One region of the Paenibacillus sp. DP01 genome, then DNA from elsewhere that is predicted to be linked to it. Evidence: riboswitches for the same ligand, from Rfam matches in the RefSeq annotation. Region 1 holds a riboswitch; each other region holds the start of a gene.
The links. Region 1 has a riboswitch for cobalamin ahead of ACH59B_RS06845 (ABC transporter substrate-binding protein). Riboswitches for the same ligand answer to the same signal wherever they lie in the genome.
Positions count from the first base shown of each region.

Region 2: it holds a riboswitch for cobalamin, as region 1 does, so the genes downstream of both, cobJ (precorrin-3B C(17)-methyltransferase) here and ACH59B_RS06845 (ABC transporter substrate-binding protein) in region 1, are expected to answer to the same signal.
Region 3: it holds a riboswitch for cobalamin, as region 1 does, so the genes downstream of both, ACH59B_RS24685 (ABC transporter substrate-binding protein) here and ACH59B_RS06845 (ABC transporter substrate-binding protein) in region 1, are expected to answer to the same signal.
Region 4: it holds a riboswitch for cobalamin, as region 1 does, so the genes downstream of both, metE (5-methyltetrahydropteroyltriglutamate--homocysteine S-methyltransferase) here and ACH59B_RS06845 (ABC transporter substrate-binding protein) in region 1, are expected to answer to the same signal.

Region 1 is NZ_CP173059.1:1,589,461-1,593,702, reverse strand. It holds gene ACH59B_RS06855 (ABC transporter ATP-binding protein) at 41-877, opposite strand; gene ACH59B_RS06850 (iron ABC transporter permease) at 874-1,920, opposite strand; gene ACH59B_RS06845 (ABC transporter substrate-binding protein) at 1,917-2,924, opposite strand; cobalamin riboswitch at 3,133-3,349, opposite strand; gene ACH59B_RS06840 (histidine phosphatase family protein) at 3,445-4,197, opposite strand; gene cbiB (adenosylcobinamide-phosphate synthase CbiB) at 4,212-4,242, opposite strand, start outside.
Region 2 is NZ_CP173059.1:5,355,671-5,359,912, reverse strand. It holds gene ACH59B_RS23625 (TIGR00730 family Rossman fold protein) at 1-426, shown strand, start outside; cobalamin riboswitch at 483-670, shown strand; gene cobJ (precorrin-3B C(17)-methyltransferase) at 979-2,775, shown strand; gene ACH59B_RS23615 (sirohydrochlorin chelatase) at 2,870-4,009, shown strand; gene cobK (precorrin-6A reductase) at 4,006-4,242, shown strand, end outside.
Region 3 is NZ_CP173059.1:5,596,467-5,600,708, reverse strand. It holds gene ACH59B_RS24695 (nucleobase:cation symporter-2 family protein) at 1-141, shown strand, start outside; gene ACH59B_RS24690 (hypothetical protein) at 394-525, shown strand; cobalamin riboswitch at 908-1,113, shown strand; gene ACH59B_RS24685 (ABC transporter substrate-binding protein) at 1,329-2,912, shown strand; gene nikB (nickel ABC transporter permease) at 2,928-3,857, shown strand; gene nikC (nickel transporter permease) at 3,872-4,242, shown strand, end outside.
Region 4 is NZ_CP173059.1:5,387,039-5,391,280, forward strand. It holds gene ACH59B_RS23745 (anaerobic ribonucleoside triphosphate reductase) at 1-514, shown strand, start outside; gene nrdG (anaerobic ribonucleoside-triphosphate reductase activating protein) at 511-1,008, shown strand; cobalamin riboswitch at 1,198-1,394, shown strand; gene metE (5-methyltetrahydropteroyltriglutamate--homocysteine S-methyltransferase) at 1,552-3,870, shown strand; gene ACH59B_RS23760 (DUF6985 domain-containing protein) at 3,958-4,242, opposite strand, start outside.

The sequences.
Region 1 (4,242 bases):
ACCTTCCACTCCCTGCTCTTTTTAGTATGTTCCCAATCTCCTATTGATCTGCTGTAGACGCAGCGCTTCTGCGCAGCAAGAGCTGCGGCACACCGCTATCGGGATGCGGAAGCATCACAGGCTCCACACCATATACACGCCGAATCCGGTCCTCTGTTAGCAAATCCGATGAACTACCCAATCCTTCAACCATTCCATCCTTAAGTACAAGCAAATTATCGCAAAATTGTGCCGCCAAATTAAGATCATGCAGGACAGCAATGATCGTCACGCCCGTTTCTTGGCGCCATTCTGCCAACAACTCCATAAATTCAAGCTGATAGCGCAAATCCAGATAGGTCGTAGGTTCGTCCAGCAGCAATATCTGTGGTTCCTGCACCATCACCTTTGCCAAAGCTACACGCTGTCGCTGCCCTCCACTCAAGCGGTCCAATGTTCTGTCGGCCAGTGAAGTTAGACTCAATCGCTCTAGGACCCGATCCGTAATCGCCTCCACATCAACTCCCTTTTCCCTGCCTAGCCAGTCCTGATGAGGAAACCGCCCCATTTCTATAACTTCCCTGACCGTGTATCTCACTGGAGGAATGCCCTCCTGCTGGAGTACGGCTACAAGTCGGGAAAGCTCTTTTCTGCTGTAGCTACCGACCTTTTTGCCATAGATATGAACACTTCCAGAAGTCGGCTGATCTACGCCAGAAAGCAGATGCAGCAACGTCGATTTACCACTCCCATTCGGACCAATGATCCCCCACCAAGCTCCTTCGTCTACGTTCCAGCTAATATTCTTCAACACATGGAACTCTCCATAAGCACGGGTAAGACCTGCTACCTCTAGCGCCCGATCATCCACCTTCTGTGTTTCACTTTGTTCGGTCACAACAGATCCCCCCTGCGCAGCTTCTTGTTCCGGTACAGGAGATACGCGAAGAACGGCGCCCCAACAAAGGCCGTCATAACGCCCAGAGGAATTTCCGTTGGGGCCAACAACGTGCGAGCCGCCGTATCTGCCCAAGCCATAAAAATAGCTCCACCCAGTGCAGATAACGGAACAATCATCCGGTAATCGGGACCTGTCACCAGACGAATGATATGTGGTACAACGAGTCCGACAAAGCCAATGACTCCGCATACTGAGACAGCGGCAGCTGTCAGCAAGGTAGATATGATCAGGACAGATAGCTTCGTCGCATCTACATGAACCCCCATATGAGCCGCTTGACGTTCACCCAAAGCCAGAATATTCAGCACCCGTGCCCGGTTCCATAGAAACACCAGCCCAACGATCACGTAAGGTAAAAGAATTCCCGTATATGACCAACCTCGCAGACTAAGACTTCCCAACGTCCAGTACAATATTTCATTGACTGTTTCCTTCGACATGGCTGCCAGAAAAGAAACAATGGCTCCCCCAAAAAATTGCATCACCACACCTGATAAAATGAGGCTTTGGGTCGGAATTTTCCCACCTTCACGCGCCAACGTCAACACCATCCACAGCGTCAGCATGCCGGTTATAAATGCGACTAGCGGAAGGGTCCATATACCCACAAATGAAAATTGAAGCCCCCAATAAATCAGCACTGCCGCTCCTACCGAAGCTCCCGAGGATACCCCAAGGGTATAGGGATCAGCCAAGGGATTACGCAACACACCCTGAAATCCAGCTCCCGCCAGCGCCAGCGCTGCTCCGACCAACATTCCCAGTAACACTCTTGGCAGTCTGACCTTCAAAATAATCTGCTCTGCAGATGTATTCCAATCCGGTGTAAACGTATCATCTAACCACGGTAGGTGGTTGATCAAAATACCTGTGATCTGGCTGACCGGAAGACTGACCGAGCCGATGCCAAGACAGAGCAGCAGCGTCAGCAGCAGCAAGACAAGACCAGTCCCCCCAAAACCGATCAGTCTACGGTTCATTTGAAAATTTCAGGGTACACGCCCTTGGCTACTTCCTTGAGTCCTTCTGTTACGCGTGGACCTGGACGGCTAATCAAATTATCATCCACGGCAAATACACGATTGTTACGAACAGCCGATATTTGATCCCATCCACTACGAGCTTTTATGATATCGCCGAGGGACTGGCCTGTTTTGTCATCCTTCACACTTTTGCTGTATAAAATCACGTCAGGGTTGGCAGCTATAATATTTTCCTCACTGATTTGGTACCAGCCCTTCTGCGTGGCACCCACGTTTTCGCCGCCCGCCAATGTGATCAGTTCGTCCATAAACTCGCCTTTACCCACTGTCCAGCCTGGTGAAAATTCGACGTATACCCGTAGCTTCTGCCCTTTGCCGATATTTTTAACTCCTTCTTTCACTTCCGCTACATCTGCTCTCATCTTGTCGGTCACCGCTCTCGCTTCTTTCTGATGATCGGTGATTTTCCCATACAATTCGATGTTAGCTGTGACATCTTCAACGGTTTTCGGTTCCGTTTTAAAAATCATAATTCCCATGTCACGCAGCTTAGTCGTAGCCTGTTCACTAAGTGAAATTCCTGCAAAAACAACTTCCGGGTTCGCAGCAATGATCGCCTCTTCGTTCGGTTTCATAATACCGCCCACTTTAGGCTTTTTCGTAGCTGCCTCTGGGTAATCAGAGTAGTCGGATACACCAACAATTTCCTTATCCAATCCGATAGCGAACAGCGCTTCAGTTTCTGCCGGGGAGACGGAAACAATCTTGTCCGGTGCCTTTTTAAATGTAAATTCCTGTCCTGTTGCATCCTTAACCGTTAGCGGGTAAACCGTTTTGCCCGGAGGCTCTTGTGCGGTTACGGTCTGTCCCGGCTGCTGTGAAGAAGCTTGGCCCTCTTTATTTTCTACATTTTTTCCATTCGCGCCACATGCACTCAGCACAACTGCCAATATCAGCGCCAATAGACCTGTTGTCCATACCTTTATTTTTTTGCCTGCCATGATTTGCACCCCTTCATACAAAAATCGTTAAGAGCGTTACTTGAACATCATCCGATATTTTCCTCATTCCAGCCTTCTTTTCCTATCAAAAACCCCCGCATCCTCATATCAGGATACAGGGGTCACGTTAGCACAGATCGTGCGCAGGCGGGCAGCTTCTTTCCGCATGGACAGTCACTGCGAACACGTCATCCTTTCCTCGAAGGATTATGGTGACAGGCGGACGGGCAGGTATCCTGACTTATGGAAGAGGCATGCCCTGATATTCTTTCACATGCTTGGCGGCACATGTAACAGGGCTAATGAGCATGTTTCCATTTACAGTGGCGGGACCGCGTCGGACTCACACCGACTTCCCTTTTAACAGCGCAATGAAGAAAAGCAAGTTCCCTCACACGGCGCCGACCTCGTCTGCTGGATATTTGATGTAGTGTAGTCAAGCCGTTCTTTTACTTGATGATTATAGGTTAAAAAGAGTTAGCTTACAACCCAAACAGCTGCTTGATTCGCCACAACTACCCTAGTGAAAAAGCAATTTTGCTATACAATTGTGCAGTCCTGCCAGCCTTAACTGAAGCCTAATCGCTTCTCCCGGTTTTGGATTCAGACTCCAAAAATCATGACCTGGTATCAGCATACAAACCAATTGGCGAATTACTCCACCATGCGTGACAACCAAAACAGAGGGCGGTGCAGCATTCGACTCTATTGGCTGAACCTTCAAAGCAATGCGCCACGCAAACAGAGAGTCAAGGAATTCACGCAGACGATTCACAAAATGGACCCAGGACTCTCCTCCAGGCGGGGTGATTCGTTGCGGCTCATCAATCCAAGCGCGATACAACGCCACATCCTTAAGCATGTCATACGTTTTTCCATCCCACTCGCCAAAGTGAAGTTCTCGCAGACGTGGTTCCATCATGGGAGGCATAGCAGATAGGAAACGTTCAGACGTCTTTGCTGACTCCGGCAAAATGATCTGCAAGGTCTGGCGACATCGCATCAAGTCACTGCAATAGATTTGAGCAAAGGACTGGCCCTGTAATTTTTCCCGTAAAGGCTTTAATTCCTGCTCTGCTCCAGACAGCAAACTCAAATCGGCATGTCCCAGATATCGACGTTCCTTATTCCATAAGGTTGTGCCATGACGAACTAGCACGAGCTCCATGTCCCACTGCAGATCTTCTTTAGCATCATTCGGCTCACTATCCTGTTGTGGGTTCGGACTTAGTCCACATTCTCGCACTCTTTTCCCTTCTGTATTTTGTTTCAAAATAATGTCACTCCTCACCGCATCCATCCCAAGGCAAAACACCCC
Region 2 (4,242 bases), 2.0 Mb from region 1:
GGGCTGATGGGTAAGGTGGCGGATGGACTGTTGGCGGGTGACGGTCAGGTCACCGGCATTATGCCCACCCTGTTATTCGATGCAGAGATCATTCATCGGGGAGTTACCGAGTTTATTGAGGTAGCAAGCATGCATGAACGTAAAGCGGCGATGAGCGAGATGGCCGATGCGTTTATAGCCCTTCCGGGAGGCTTGGGAACCTTTGAGGAGCTGTTCGAGGTATTGTGCTGGGCGCAAATCGGTATACATCGCAAGCCCATTGGGCTGCTGAATGTGAATGGATATTTTGACCCGTTGGTAGAAATGGTACGTCATAGCGTGCAGGAAGGGTTTACCGGAGCTGATCATCCAGCGCTACTGAGTATATCTGCGGACCCGGATGAACTGCTGCATATGTTGAAAAATAAAGCAGAGAACTTGAAATAAAGCTTTTTTCGTGCTTGCACAACTGATTGAGGCAAGGTTATGATAAGACCCATAATCAAATAGCGGACAGACAAGGTGCCTTTGCGGTTGAGCAAAGGGTAACAGGGAATCGGGTGCAAGTCCCGAGCGGTCCCGCCACTGTAAGGAAGAGGGTTCTTTTAAATGGTCACTCGTACAAAACGGGGAAGACGAGAGAATCCGTTGATGCCAAGCCAGGAGACCTACCTTGATCTGTATGCACCGTTAACCTTCGCGGAGAGGATGGGTGTACGAAATCAGGAAATCAGGCACACGTTGCTTTTTCCATGTTGGTTACAGGTTTGCGTGGATATGAACGTGCAGCAGCGTTTGAAGCGTAAACAAAACAGATGGAAAACAACGGCAGATAGGAGGAAGACAAGAACTGTCTTCTTACGCTGTTTCGTCTGGTAAGAGAGATACGTACATAGGAACCCCATCCGGGCAGGATGGGGTTTTTTTGAGTTAAAGGATGCCACAAATTATTGAAATAGATAGTATAGCTGCCCTGAAAAGGATGATAGGAGGAGCACGATGAGCCCATTAGGAAAATTGCTGGTGATTGGATTTGGACCAGGAGATATGGAACATATCACAAAACGGGCGTTGGATGCGCTGGCCGAAAGTGAGGTCATTATCGGCTACAATACCTATGTTGATTTGATTCGTCCGTTGTTGAACGGACAGGAGATTGTACGCACAGGGATGACAGAAGAAGTGAGCCGTGCGCAGGAGGCGGTTCGCCAAGCAGAGATGGGTAAGAAGGTAGCCGTCATTTCTAGTGGAGATGCTGGGGTCTATGGCATGGCAGGGCTGGTGTACGAAGTGCTGATGCAAAAAGGCTGGCGTCGCGAGGACGGGGTTGAGGTAGAAGTTGTGCCGGGGATCTCGGCTATTCAATCCTGTGCTTCGTTGTTGGGAGCGCCGGTTATGCATGATGCTTGCACAATCAGTCTGAGTGATCATCTGACCCCGTGGGAAACGATCGTGAAGCGTGTAGAAGCTGCGGCTTCGGCTGATTTTGTGATTGCCTTATACAATCCGCGCAGTGGTCGACGTACCCGCCAGATTGTGGAGACGCAGTCCATTTTGCTCCGTTACCGTGATCCGCAAACTCCAGTTGGACTGGTGAAGAGTGCTTATCGTGAACGTCAGCAGGTTATTGTAACGACGCTGGAAGATATGCTTAACCATGATATCGGGATGCTGACGACCGTAATCATCGGCAATTCCTCGACGACAGTGTATGACGGGTTAATCGTGACTCCGCGCGGCTATCAGCGCAAATACACGCTGGACGCGACCGAGCAAGTGCTCAAACCGCATCAGCGGCTTCGCACGGAAGCGGAGCCGTGGTCGCTGGGCGCGCAAGAGGATCGCGCGCTGGATACACCGCAGGGAGGTGGAGCTCTGACTGCGTCTCCCGAGCCTTCCGCGAGCAGCGCTGCGGTTGCCACGCAGGCACGCCCGCAAGCGATGGCTACCGTGCAGGCTGCGCCCGCGAAGCCAACCGGAGCGGCTCCAGCATCGCTGGCAGCAGAGGCACTAAGCCGCCTAGCTGTCGGCGGCAAGCTGCCGGGCGAAGCCAATGCTCGCTGGAGCGGGCAAGCGCCTGCCGCCCAGAGCGCCGTCGGAACAGCAACGGTGGCTACGACTGGGAAGGCGTCAGGCGGCTTTGGCAAGCCTGCGCTGTTTGAGGTGGGGGTTTCCCCTGGCGTGGGAAACAAGAAGTTCACTGCTCGGCAGATGGCATTGCTCGCCGAGGTAGCGGGTGATGATGGCGAGCTGGAATACACGCCAGATCATCAGATCGTGCTGCGCGTGCCGTGCGCAGACCCCGAGGAACTGGTCGGACGGCTTCGGGATGAACGATTCATTGTCATGCCGATCGGCGATGTGTTTAAGGTGAAGGCCTGCGACTTCTGCAATATGGAGAAAGATGATGCGGTGCCTGTGGCTGAGCATCTACAGGTTGTACTTGGCGGATTACAGGCACCCAAGGAAACGAGTATTGCTTTGAATGGATGCGGCATGGCTTGCTATGGAGCGGTGCTGGAGGATATCGGCATCGTCTATCGCAAGGGAGGATACGATCTTTTCCTTGGTGGCAAAAAATTTGGCCGAAATGCTCATGCCGCTCAGCCCGTAGCGGAAGGAATTGCGGGTGATCAGATTACGGATATCGTGGAGAACATTATTGCTGAATATAAGGAAAAAGGGCATCCGAACGAGCGTTTTCATAAATTCTTCAAACGTGTAGGCATCGTTGCGGGTTTCCGGCATGAAGATGCACCAGCAACAGTAGAAGTAAACGCGGTTTGTGGTGATTAAGTGGGTTGGTAGGCTTGATGAACAGGATACAAGCATATATATAAAATAGGGCGTCATGTAGGCTATCCCTATCAATGAGGAGGAAAACACAGCAGTGGATGCAATATTGTTGGTTGGACATGGAAGTCGGGACCCAGAGGGTAATCAGGAACTACTGGAATTTGCGCAAGCGGTGGCAGATCGGGCGCCAGGTACGTGTGTAGAAACCTGTTTTCTAGAGTTGGCACGCCCAAGTATTGCCGAAGGAGTACAGGCGTGTGTGGACAAAGGGGCGACACGTGTCGTTTTTATTCCGATTATTTTGTTCGCAGCAGTGCATGCCAAAATTGATATTCCGAAGGCAATCGACCGGGCAAAGGCAAAATACCCGCAGGTGGAATTTGTATACGGACGTCCGATTGGCGTCCACGAAAAAATCGTTAGTATATTGCTGGACCGCTTGAAGGAGGCTCGTCCAGTCGCAGTTCCAGCGGGAATGAATAGCGCTGTCGAGACATCTGCCCAGGTATCTGACGAAGAAACAGCGGTACTTGTATTAGGACGCGGAAGCAGCGATCCAGACGCGAACAGTGACTTTTTCAAAATCACTCGTATGCTGTGGGAGAAGCTTTCTTATACGTGGGTAGAAAGCAGCTTTATCGGTGTGACGCAGCCTTCTTTTCCCGATGGCCTAGAGCGTTGTGTGCGATTGGGGGCCAAAAAGATTATCGTGCTTCCGTATTTTCTATTCACGGGTGTGCTGATTAAGCGCATTGGAGAAATGACTCAGGAATTCGCCGAGGCTCACCCGGCATTACAAGTGGAAATGGGCGGATATTTTGGCTTCCATCCTCAATTAGTTGAGCTGGTGCTGGAGCGAGCTAACGAAGGTTTGTTCGGCAAGGTTACGGCTAATTGCGATAACTGCCAGTTCCGTCTGGAAGCGCAGGAGCATCACCATCATCACCACGATCATGATCACGACCACCATCACGACCATGATCACGACCATGACCACGATCACCATCACGACCATGATCACGACCATGACCACGATCACCATCACGACCATGATCATGACCATCACCACCATCATGCACATGAGCATGATCACCATCACGAGCACCATACACACAGCCACGCTCACGATCATGAGCATGTCCATGCTCACAGCCATGACGACCATGATCACCATCACGATCATTCACATGCGCCGTCTGTAGTGAATGTAACCGGGCAGGTGAATGGCTCATGATTTTTATGCTATGCGGAACGAGCGATGCAAGGGAATTGGCGCTGCAAATCCGTGACACCGGCTTTAACGTATTAACTTCGGTCGTAACCGAAAGCGCGGCGGCCAGCTTGTCCGAAGCAGGGCTGGACGTACGTACAGGCCGAATGACAGCCAATGAAATGGGTGCAATGATTCGGGAGAAGGGGATACAGGCCGTTGTTGATGCCAGTCATCCTTTTGCAGAAGAAGCACAT
Region 3 (4,242 bases), 1.8 Mb from region 1:
CCGAGCTTTGCCAAAATGCTGCTGCAAAACGGCATCGTATCTGGCTCGATTACGGCAATTGTCTTGAACATTGTTTTGGCAAGAAAACAGGGTGAATCGGTCAAAGGCGTTAATGTCTCAGAAGTTCCACAGAAGGTTTGATGAATAGGAAATAAACAAAAACAGCCGGAGAGAGGGCGTAGCCTCTTTTCCGGCTGTTTGGGATGGGGTTATCCAGAACTAGTTATTTATTAAGCAGCATGAAATTATTGATAAAACCCTCTTTCTGTATGAAGATCGGGGTTTGGATTTTCGAGTGGTAGGAAGAGGCATGGTATAATCTACCTTAAGGACTTTGGATAGTGGTGGATGTTTTCGGACCACGGCGCAGCTTCCCGAAAGGGGGTGAAGCCGATGGTCAACCTTGTGTCGTGCTATGATGTGCTGCGTTGGATGGTTACGTTACTAAGCCTGGTGTTTAGTATTCGTAAGCTTTATCGCTGGCTGCGTCGGAAATTTCGGAACAAGCGAAAACCCACCGCGTAATTAGGTTGGCCCCTAACGGTGGGTTTCGTTCGCAATAACATTCAGTTATGCAGCGCGCCGTGGTGGTGATCCACAGCCTTTCAAGTCCTAAGAGTCTTTGCCGTTGGAGCGGCGAAGGCTCTTTTTAGTATACGGATACGGTGGTTATCTCTATACCTAATTTTAACACGTGAATTGTGTGCACGCAACGTTAAGACATACCTTCAATTGCGCGCAAGCAATGAATAGCCTTGGCCTTGATTCACACTATATCATTCAAATTTAAATTATTACGCAACATTTGTTGACAAGCCAGTAGCAACAAAATAAGATAATCCTAAATCGTAATAAAAAGGAATAAAGGAAGAAAACAGGTGTGAGCCGGACAACTCTATATACGAAGTTTCGTAGAGACGATGTAGATAGTTGTTGAGCGTGTTCACTTAAAAGGGAAGTTCGGTAGATTCCGACACGGACCCGCCACTGTATACAGGCATCAGCAGGGTACTGCTGGAGCTTTCAGAACAAGCCACTGGAACTGTGAGGAACCGGGAAGGCCTGAAAGATACGCTTGGAGTCAGGAGACCTGCCTGTTTTGACATCACTGTCAGACCCACGGGATGCTGGGGAGGTGGTTAGGCGTGCTGCATACGGAATGTCTGAAACCGATCTGATCCCTTCTATGTTCTTGGAGCTGGCTTTGAGGTGAGTTTTGACATTTTATAATGAAAGCATTTCTGACTGCTGATCAAGTGGTCGGGAATGCTTTTTCGCGTTTTGCGTTAGGTTTATACGATTTTACAAGATAGAGGGGGAAATGTGGGATGATAGGCAATCGTAATAGGCGTTCATGGTTCATATGTACAGGATTGCTGCTGCTGATGGCAGTTATGACTCTTTCGGGATGTGGCGCAGCCACGAAGACGGAGGATAGCTCGGGCAAGGGTGAGAACACGTCTGCACAACAGACTCGAGCAGATAAAAAGCTGGTGATGGCGTATACGTGGAAACCGTCCGGCGTCGATCCGCATGGAGATAATAGCTGGGACGTGATGCGTTCCGGTGCCGGTGAGACACTCATTCGTTTGAATGAAAAACTGGAACCTGTAGCTTGGCTAGCCAAGGAATGGAAGCATGATAGTCCTAATGTGTGGTCGTTCAGCGTGCAGGATAAGGTCACGTTTCATAATGGAAAGAGCATGGATGCAGTAAGTGTAAAAGCATCTTTGCTGCGCTCAATCGAAAAAAGCCATCTGGCGAAGGATTTACTGGATGTGAAGTCCATTGATGTAACTGGTCCGCTGACGCTGAAAATTACGACAAACCAGTCGAATGCAGCGCTGGTATCCAATTTGGCTGATCCGTCAACGATTGTACTGGATGTGGCATCCATGAAAGATGAGCAAAGCTACCCTGCGATGACAGGTGCCTTTAAAATCAAAGCCTTCAACAAGGATCAATCCTTGGTCGTCGAGCGTTATGACGGATACTGGGGCGAAAAGGCGCGATTGGCCGAAGCGACGATGAAATTCATTACGGACGGTAATTCGCGCCTGATGGCGTTGCAATCTGGTGAGGTGGATGTAGCGACGGATATTCCGGTAGATAACGCAGAGGTATTAAAAAAGAACGACAAGCTACAAGTGCTGTCGGCTCCATCCTTGCGCACCCATATGATTGTGTACAACATGGAATCACCTGTGTTCAAGGATGCAACCAACCGTAAGGTGGTGGACAGTCTGATTCCGCGCGCATCCATTGTGAGCGCCGTCATGAGAGGCTTCGGTACGGAAGCAAGCAGCCCGTTTCCGAGCATTCTTCCCTTCGGTAAGATTGAGCGCAAAGCATTGGACGGAACGGCGGAGCAGTTGTTGACGAAGGATGGCTGGCAGAAGGATGCCCAAGGTACGTGGACCAAGCAGGGCAAGCCATTCGAGGTTACGCTGCTGACCTTCCCACAGCGTCCGGAGCTATCCGTCATGGCTGAGGTGATTCAGAGCCAATTGCTGAATGAGGGAATCCAGGTCAAGATTCGCAAGGTGGAAAATATCGACGAGGCATTGACCAAAAATGATTGGGATTTTGCTATGTACAGCATGCTCACGGCCCATACAGGGGAGCCGCAGTATTTTATGGACATGTTCTACTCTTCTACAAGTGAAGCGAATGTAAGCCGTTATGCTTCCAAACCGCTGGAGAATATTCTTCACAGCCTGAAGTTGGCGAAGGATACCGCACAGCGTAATACGGTAACACTGCAAGCGCTGGATATCATCAATACAGATTTACCGCAGTCGTTCATTGTGCACCCTGACAATGTGTTTGGTGTGAAAAAAGGAGTAAAGGGCTTTACACCTCATCCGATCGAGTATTACTACATTACAGCGCAATCTGATATTGCGGAATAACGAGCAACGTATCCTATGATTCGTTTTATATTGGAACGTGTGGCGCAGCTGCCCATCATTGTATTCGTTGTATCTACGCTGACTTTTGTACTGATGAGGCTGGCTCCTGGTGACCCTGCTCTCATTTTGCTCACCGCGCATAATGTTCCTGCTTCTGGGGAGGCGCTAACCGCGCTGCGAAACGAACTGGGCTTGAATGAGCCGCTTCATATTCAATATGTGAACTGGCTGAGGGATGTGTTCACAGGACATTGGGGAACCTCGTATGTGTCCAAGGAGCCGGTGCTAAACGAACTATGGAGCAGACTGCCCGCTACGGTGGAGCTAGCTTTGGCGGGCTTTGCCGTCATGACGGTGCTTACGCTTGGGATGGGACTGGCTGCCTCGCTAAAAGTCAGCGGTCCACTAGATCGTCTGGGCAGGCTGTTCGCTTTGCTGGGATCGTCAATCCCTTCTTTTTGGCTTGGTTTTCTGCTGATCTATCTATTTTCCGTTCGCTTGGGCTGGCTACCATCCATGGGAAGGGAGGACTGGACACATTTAGTACTCCCAGCGCTGACGCTTGGTGCAGGATTGGGAACGGTGCAAGCCCGTGTATTGCGTGCTCAAATGCTGGAGCTGAGTGACCGGAATTTTGTGAAGGCAGCGAGGGCTCGCGGTTTTTCACGTATGCATATTCTCTTTTTTGAGATATTTAAACATGCCGTTCTGCCTATGATCACGCTGTTAGGTACGAATCTATCATTTATGCTGGCAGGTAACGTCATCGTAGAAACCATTTTTTCATGGCCAGGGTTAGGAAAGTATTTTATAGATGCAATTACGCAGCGTGATTACCCGGTGATTCAGGGATATGTTATGTTTGCCGCGTTTTTAATTGTAGGTGTTCAGTGTTTGGTGGATGTGGTCCAGACGGTGATAGATCCAAGGCTGCGTTTGCGTTAAGGGGGGAGCTGAAAATGAAAAAGATACGACTTTCCTTTAGAGGAAGCTTGCTGGCAGGGGGCGCACTGTTTGGCCTGATCGTGCTGCTTGGGTTGCTGGCTCCATGGGCAGCTCCTCATGATCCTCTGCATGTGGACCTTCTGAACCGTTTGGCACCACCCAGCCGAAAATATCCTTTCGGTACGGATCATCTGGGTCGGGATGTGCTGTCACGGCTCATTTATGGAATTCGGACAAGCGTGTTAATCGCTTGTGCGATTACGGTAGCTACGCTGTGTATTAGTCTGCCCACAGGCTTGCTCATTGGTTATGTGCGAGGACGTGTGGATCAGCTGATTATGCGGGGAATCGATGGCGTACTGGCTTTTCCCGATATTATTTTAAC
Region 4 (4,242 bases), 2.0 Mb from region 1:
TCACAATCTAAATATTACACTGTTCGCGACACCTGCCGAAGGGCTGTCGGGCAAGTTCACATTGCTGGATCAACGTGACTTCGGAGTTATTCCTGAAGTAAATGACCGGGAATATTACACGAATTCCTTTCATATTCCGGTGTATTACAAGCTCCCGGCTGCTCGTAAAATCAGCTTGGAGGCTCCGTTCCATAATCTATGTAATGCGGGTGCAATTTCATACATCGAGCTGGACGGTAATGCGCGGAATAACCCGGAGGCGTTTCTTAAAATTGTTCAATACGCGCTGCATCAGAACATTGGCTACTTCTCCATCAACCATCCGGTGGATCGTTGTACGGAATGCGGCTATGAAGGGATTATCGGGACAAGCTGTCCTCAATGCGGCACGGATGAGGAACACACGCACTTTCAGCGTTTACGTCGGGTAACCGGATATCTGACAGGTGATTATACCGTTCGTTTTAATGCTGCCAAGCAAGCCGAAGTTCGCGACCGGGTGAAGCATAAGTGAATTTGTGCGGCTATATTCCGGAATCTCTGAATGAAGGATACGGCCTGCGCACCGTCGTATTCATTAGCGGTTGCCGCCATGCCTGTCCCGGCTGCTTTAATCCAGCTTCGTGGAACTTTCGCGCAGGGGAGCCATTCACGCCCGAGCGTCAACAGGAGGTCATCCGTGATATCATGGATAATCCGCTGTTGGACGGATTGACTCTCTGCGGGGGAGACCCTTTTTTCTCAGCAGCAGAATGCTCGCAATTTGTACGTGACTTCCGTGCGGCTTGTCCCGACCGAACCGTCTGGGCCTACACAGGCTTTGTTTACGAAGATCTGCTCATGGATCAGGAGCGACAGGAGCTGGCGCTATTGTGTGACGTGATTGTAGATGGCCGTTTTGTTGAACAGCAAAAAGATCTGACCCTCCCCTTTCGGGGCAGCCGTAATCAGCGCCTGGTAGATGTGAAAGCCAGTACTCAAGCAGGTTACACCGTTTCATTAGCTTAAAGGCGATGTTCTACTTAGCAAGATGCTATACCAAAGACAAGTTCCCCACGATGGGTTGGGCTTGTCTTTTTTGCATATAACTAACAGATTGCACCCCAGTTTCTATTACTGTTTCTATTGCACATCCTGTGAGTTTCACTTATGATGGTGAACAAGTATACGAGTGCATAATTATTCGTCATACCTTAATCGCATAGTTTGGAAATAGGTGTCTGTTCTATTCAGATCAGACTTAAAAGGGAAGCCGGTGCAAATCCGGGACGGTCCCGCCACTGTAAACGGGGAATGTTCAGCTGCTCATACACCCACTGGTCCACAGACCGGGAAGGGATGCTGAACGTCATGATCCGTAAGTCAGGAGACCTGCCTATTTTAACAACATCGCAGTACCTACGGAAGATAGGGAGGTGTTAAGAGCAGTCGCCGTATTTTTGAATTTTAATCGCGGAGGCATTCTTTCCCCTACTTATTTTTAGCCTTGGGGACAGAATGCCTTTTTTGGTACGTAAAAATAAACTGGCTACCACTTAGGAGGAAACCTACATGTCCATTAACGAACGATCTACATTGTCCGGTTTGACTAGCAGTAATCTGGGATATCCGCGTATCGGCGGGAACCGGGAATGGAAGAAAGCACTGGAGCGCTTCTGGCAGGGTAGTATTAACGAAAGTGAACTGCATAGTGAGATGAAAAGATTGCGTCTGGAGCATCTGAGCAAGCAACGTGACAAAGGGATTGATCGCATTCCTGTCGGAGACTTTTCCTATTACGATCATGTGCTGGATACATCTGTGATGTTCGGTCTCGTACCCGAACGGTTCAACTATCGTCCTACAGGTCCGGTTCCTCTGTCTGTGTATTTCGGGATGGCACGTGGGCAGAAGGGAGCTACCGCCAGCGAAATGACCAAATGGATGAATACCAATTACCACTACATCGTTCCCGAATTGGAAAATGCGGCTCCAGTGCTCACTGAAAATAAGCCCTTACTCGCTTATCGTGAAGCAAAGCAGGAGCTAGGTATTGACGGTAAACCGGTTCTCATCGGTCCCTACTCATTTGTTGTTTTATCCAAAGGCTATGATCGTAAGGATCTGGCCTCTATTATACGAACCTTCCTGCCTTTATACGCCCGAGTCCTGTCCGAACTAGCAGCAGAAGGCGTACAATGGGTCCAAATCGATGAACCTGTCCTGACCACCTCATTCCCAGTAGAGGATCTGGATATTATTCAGGAGGTCTATGAAGCTTTGACCCAAGCTGCTCCCTCCTTAAACATCATGCTGCAAACCTACTTTGGTAGCCTAGATCATTATGAGCGTCTGACTGAACTTCCAGTCCAGGGACTGGGTCTTGATTTTGTCTATGATGATGGCGAAAATCTCCAGCATATATCGCGACATGGCTTCCCCAAAGGGAAAACGCTGGGTGCTGGTGTCATTGATGGGCGCAATATATGGCGCAGCGACCTGAATGCCATGGCTGCGCTGTTGGGCCAGTTAGCAGAACAAATCAATGCAGAACAGCTTATCGTGCAGCCATCGTGCAGTCTGCTGCATGTGCCGGTCAGTCTGGAAGCAGAGCACAAGCTGGACCGAGAGCTGGTGCATGCCCTAGCCTTTGCCGATGAAAAGCTGGATGAAATCGCAGTCTTGACGGCTGCACTTGGTAAGCATGATCCATCCGCACTTGCCAAGCTTGAGCAAAGTGCGGAAGCGGTAGCCCGCTTCAACAGCTCAGCGGCAAGGGTACAGACAGCTGCCGATTTGGCCAACCTGTTGGCAAAGGAGCCACTATCACGCAGCGTTCCTTTCGCCGAGCGCCGTATAATTCAGCAAAATAGGCTGAAGTTGCCCCCACTGCCTACGACGACCATCGGCAGCTTCCCGCAAACTGCTGAGGTTCGCAAGGCCCGTCTGCACTATCGCAAAGGAGAATGGTCTGCCGAGCAATATCGGACATTCATCCAGCAGCAGATCAAGGAATGGATTGATATTCAAGAGGACATTGGCATAGATGTGCTTGTACATGGGGAGTTTGAACGGACCGACATGGTGGAGTTTTTTGGCGAAAAGCTGAAAGGCTTTGCTTTTACACAAAACGGATGGGTGCAATCCTACGGTTCCCGCTGTGTTAAACCGCCGATTATTTACGGAGATGTGTCGTTCGATCAACCAATGACTGTGGAAGAGGCGGCATTTGCCCAATCGTTAACCTCCAAACCAGTTAAAGGAATGCTTACAGGCCCTGTGACCATTTTGAACTGGTCCTTTGAACGCAATGATATTCCACGCAGGCAAGTTGCTTTGCAATTAGCTCTGGCATTACGGGCAGAGGTAGAGGCACTCGAACAAGCGGGTATTAGCATGATTCAGGTGGATGAACCCGCAATTCGCGAAGGGCTCCCGTTGAAAAAAGAACAACAGCAGGCCTATCTGGATTGGGCGGTTCAAGCCTTCCTTGTGACCACGGCCACTGTTGAACCTGCGACCCAAATCCATACACACATGTGCTATTCCGAATTCCAAGATATGATCCAGTCCATTTCAGACATGGATGCCGACGTGATTTCTATTGAAACCTCTCGTAGTCATGGTGAACTGATTGTTAGCTTTGAGGATCAGGTGTACGACAAAGGCATCGGTCTGGGCGTGTACGATATCCACAGCCCGCGCATTCCTGATGAATCAGAAATGCTAAGCATGATTCAGCGTGCCTTGCGCGTACTGCCAGCAGATTTGTTCTGGGTTAATCCAGACTGTGGGCTGAAAACCCGCACCAAGGAGGAATCTGTCGCCGCGTTGCGGCAAATGGTACAGGCGGCTCAAGCAGCCCGAGCCGTGCTGTCTGTATCCAACTAATATTTTTATCGTATCCAATCACGTTGTTATATCCATCATATCCTATTCCCTTTTCGGTCTTTCTATTAGAGACCGGAAGGGAGTTATTTATTCCAAGTCATATAATGTATATAAACCTTGAATATGCTCGATTTTTAGCTGCTTCAGATGTACGCCTAAGCCATGCTCTCGATCCCAGGAACAATTAAAATTCAAATATAGTTCATCCTTTTCCGATGAGTCGGAAATCAGTATAGATATAAGCTGCATTCGATCCAGCAATTGCTCTGGTCGCTCCACATAAGGCGCATATTCATTAGGGTCCTCTCCCCATAAGCTGTATGCCTTCCGATACTTTTCCACGATGTCTACATAATGATGGTATATGGACTC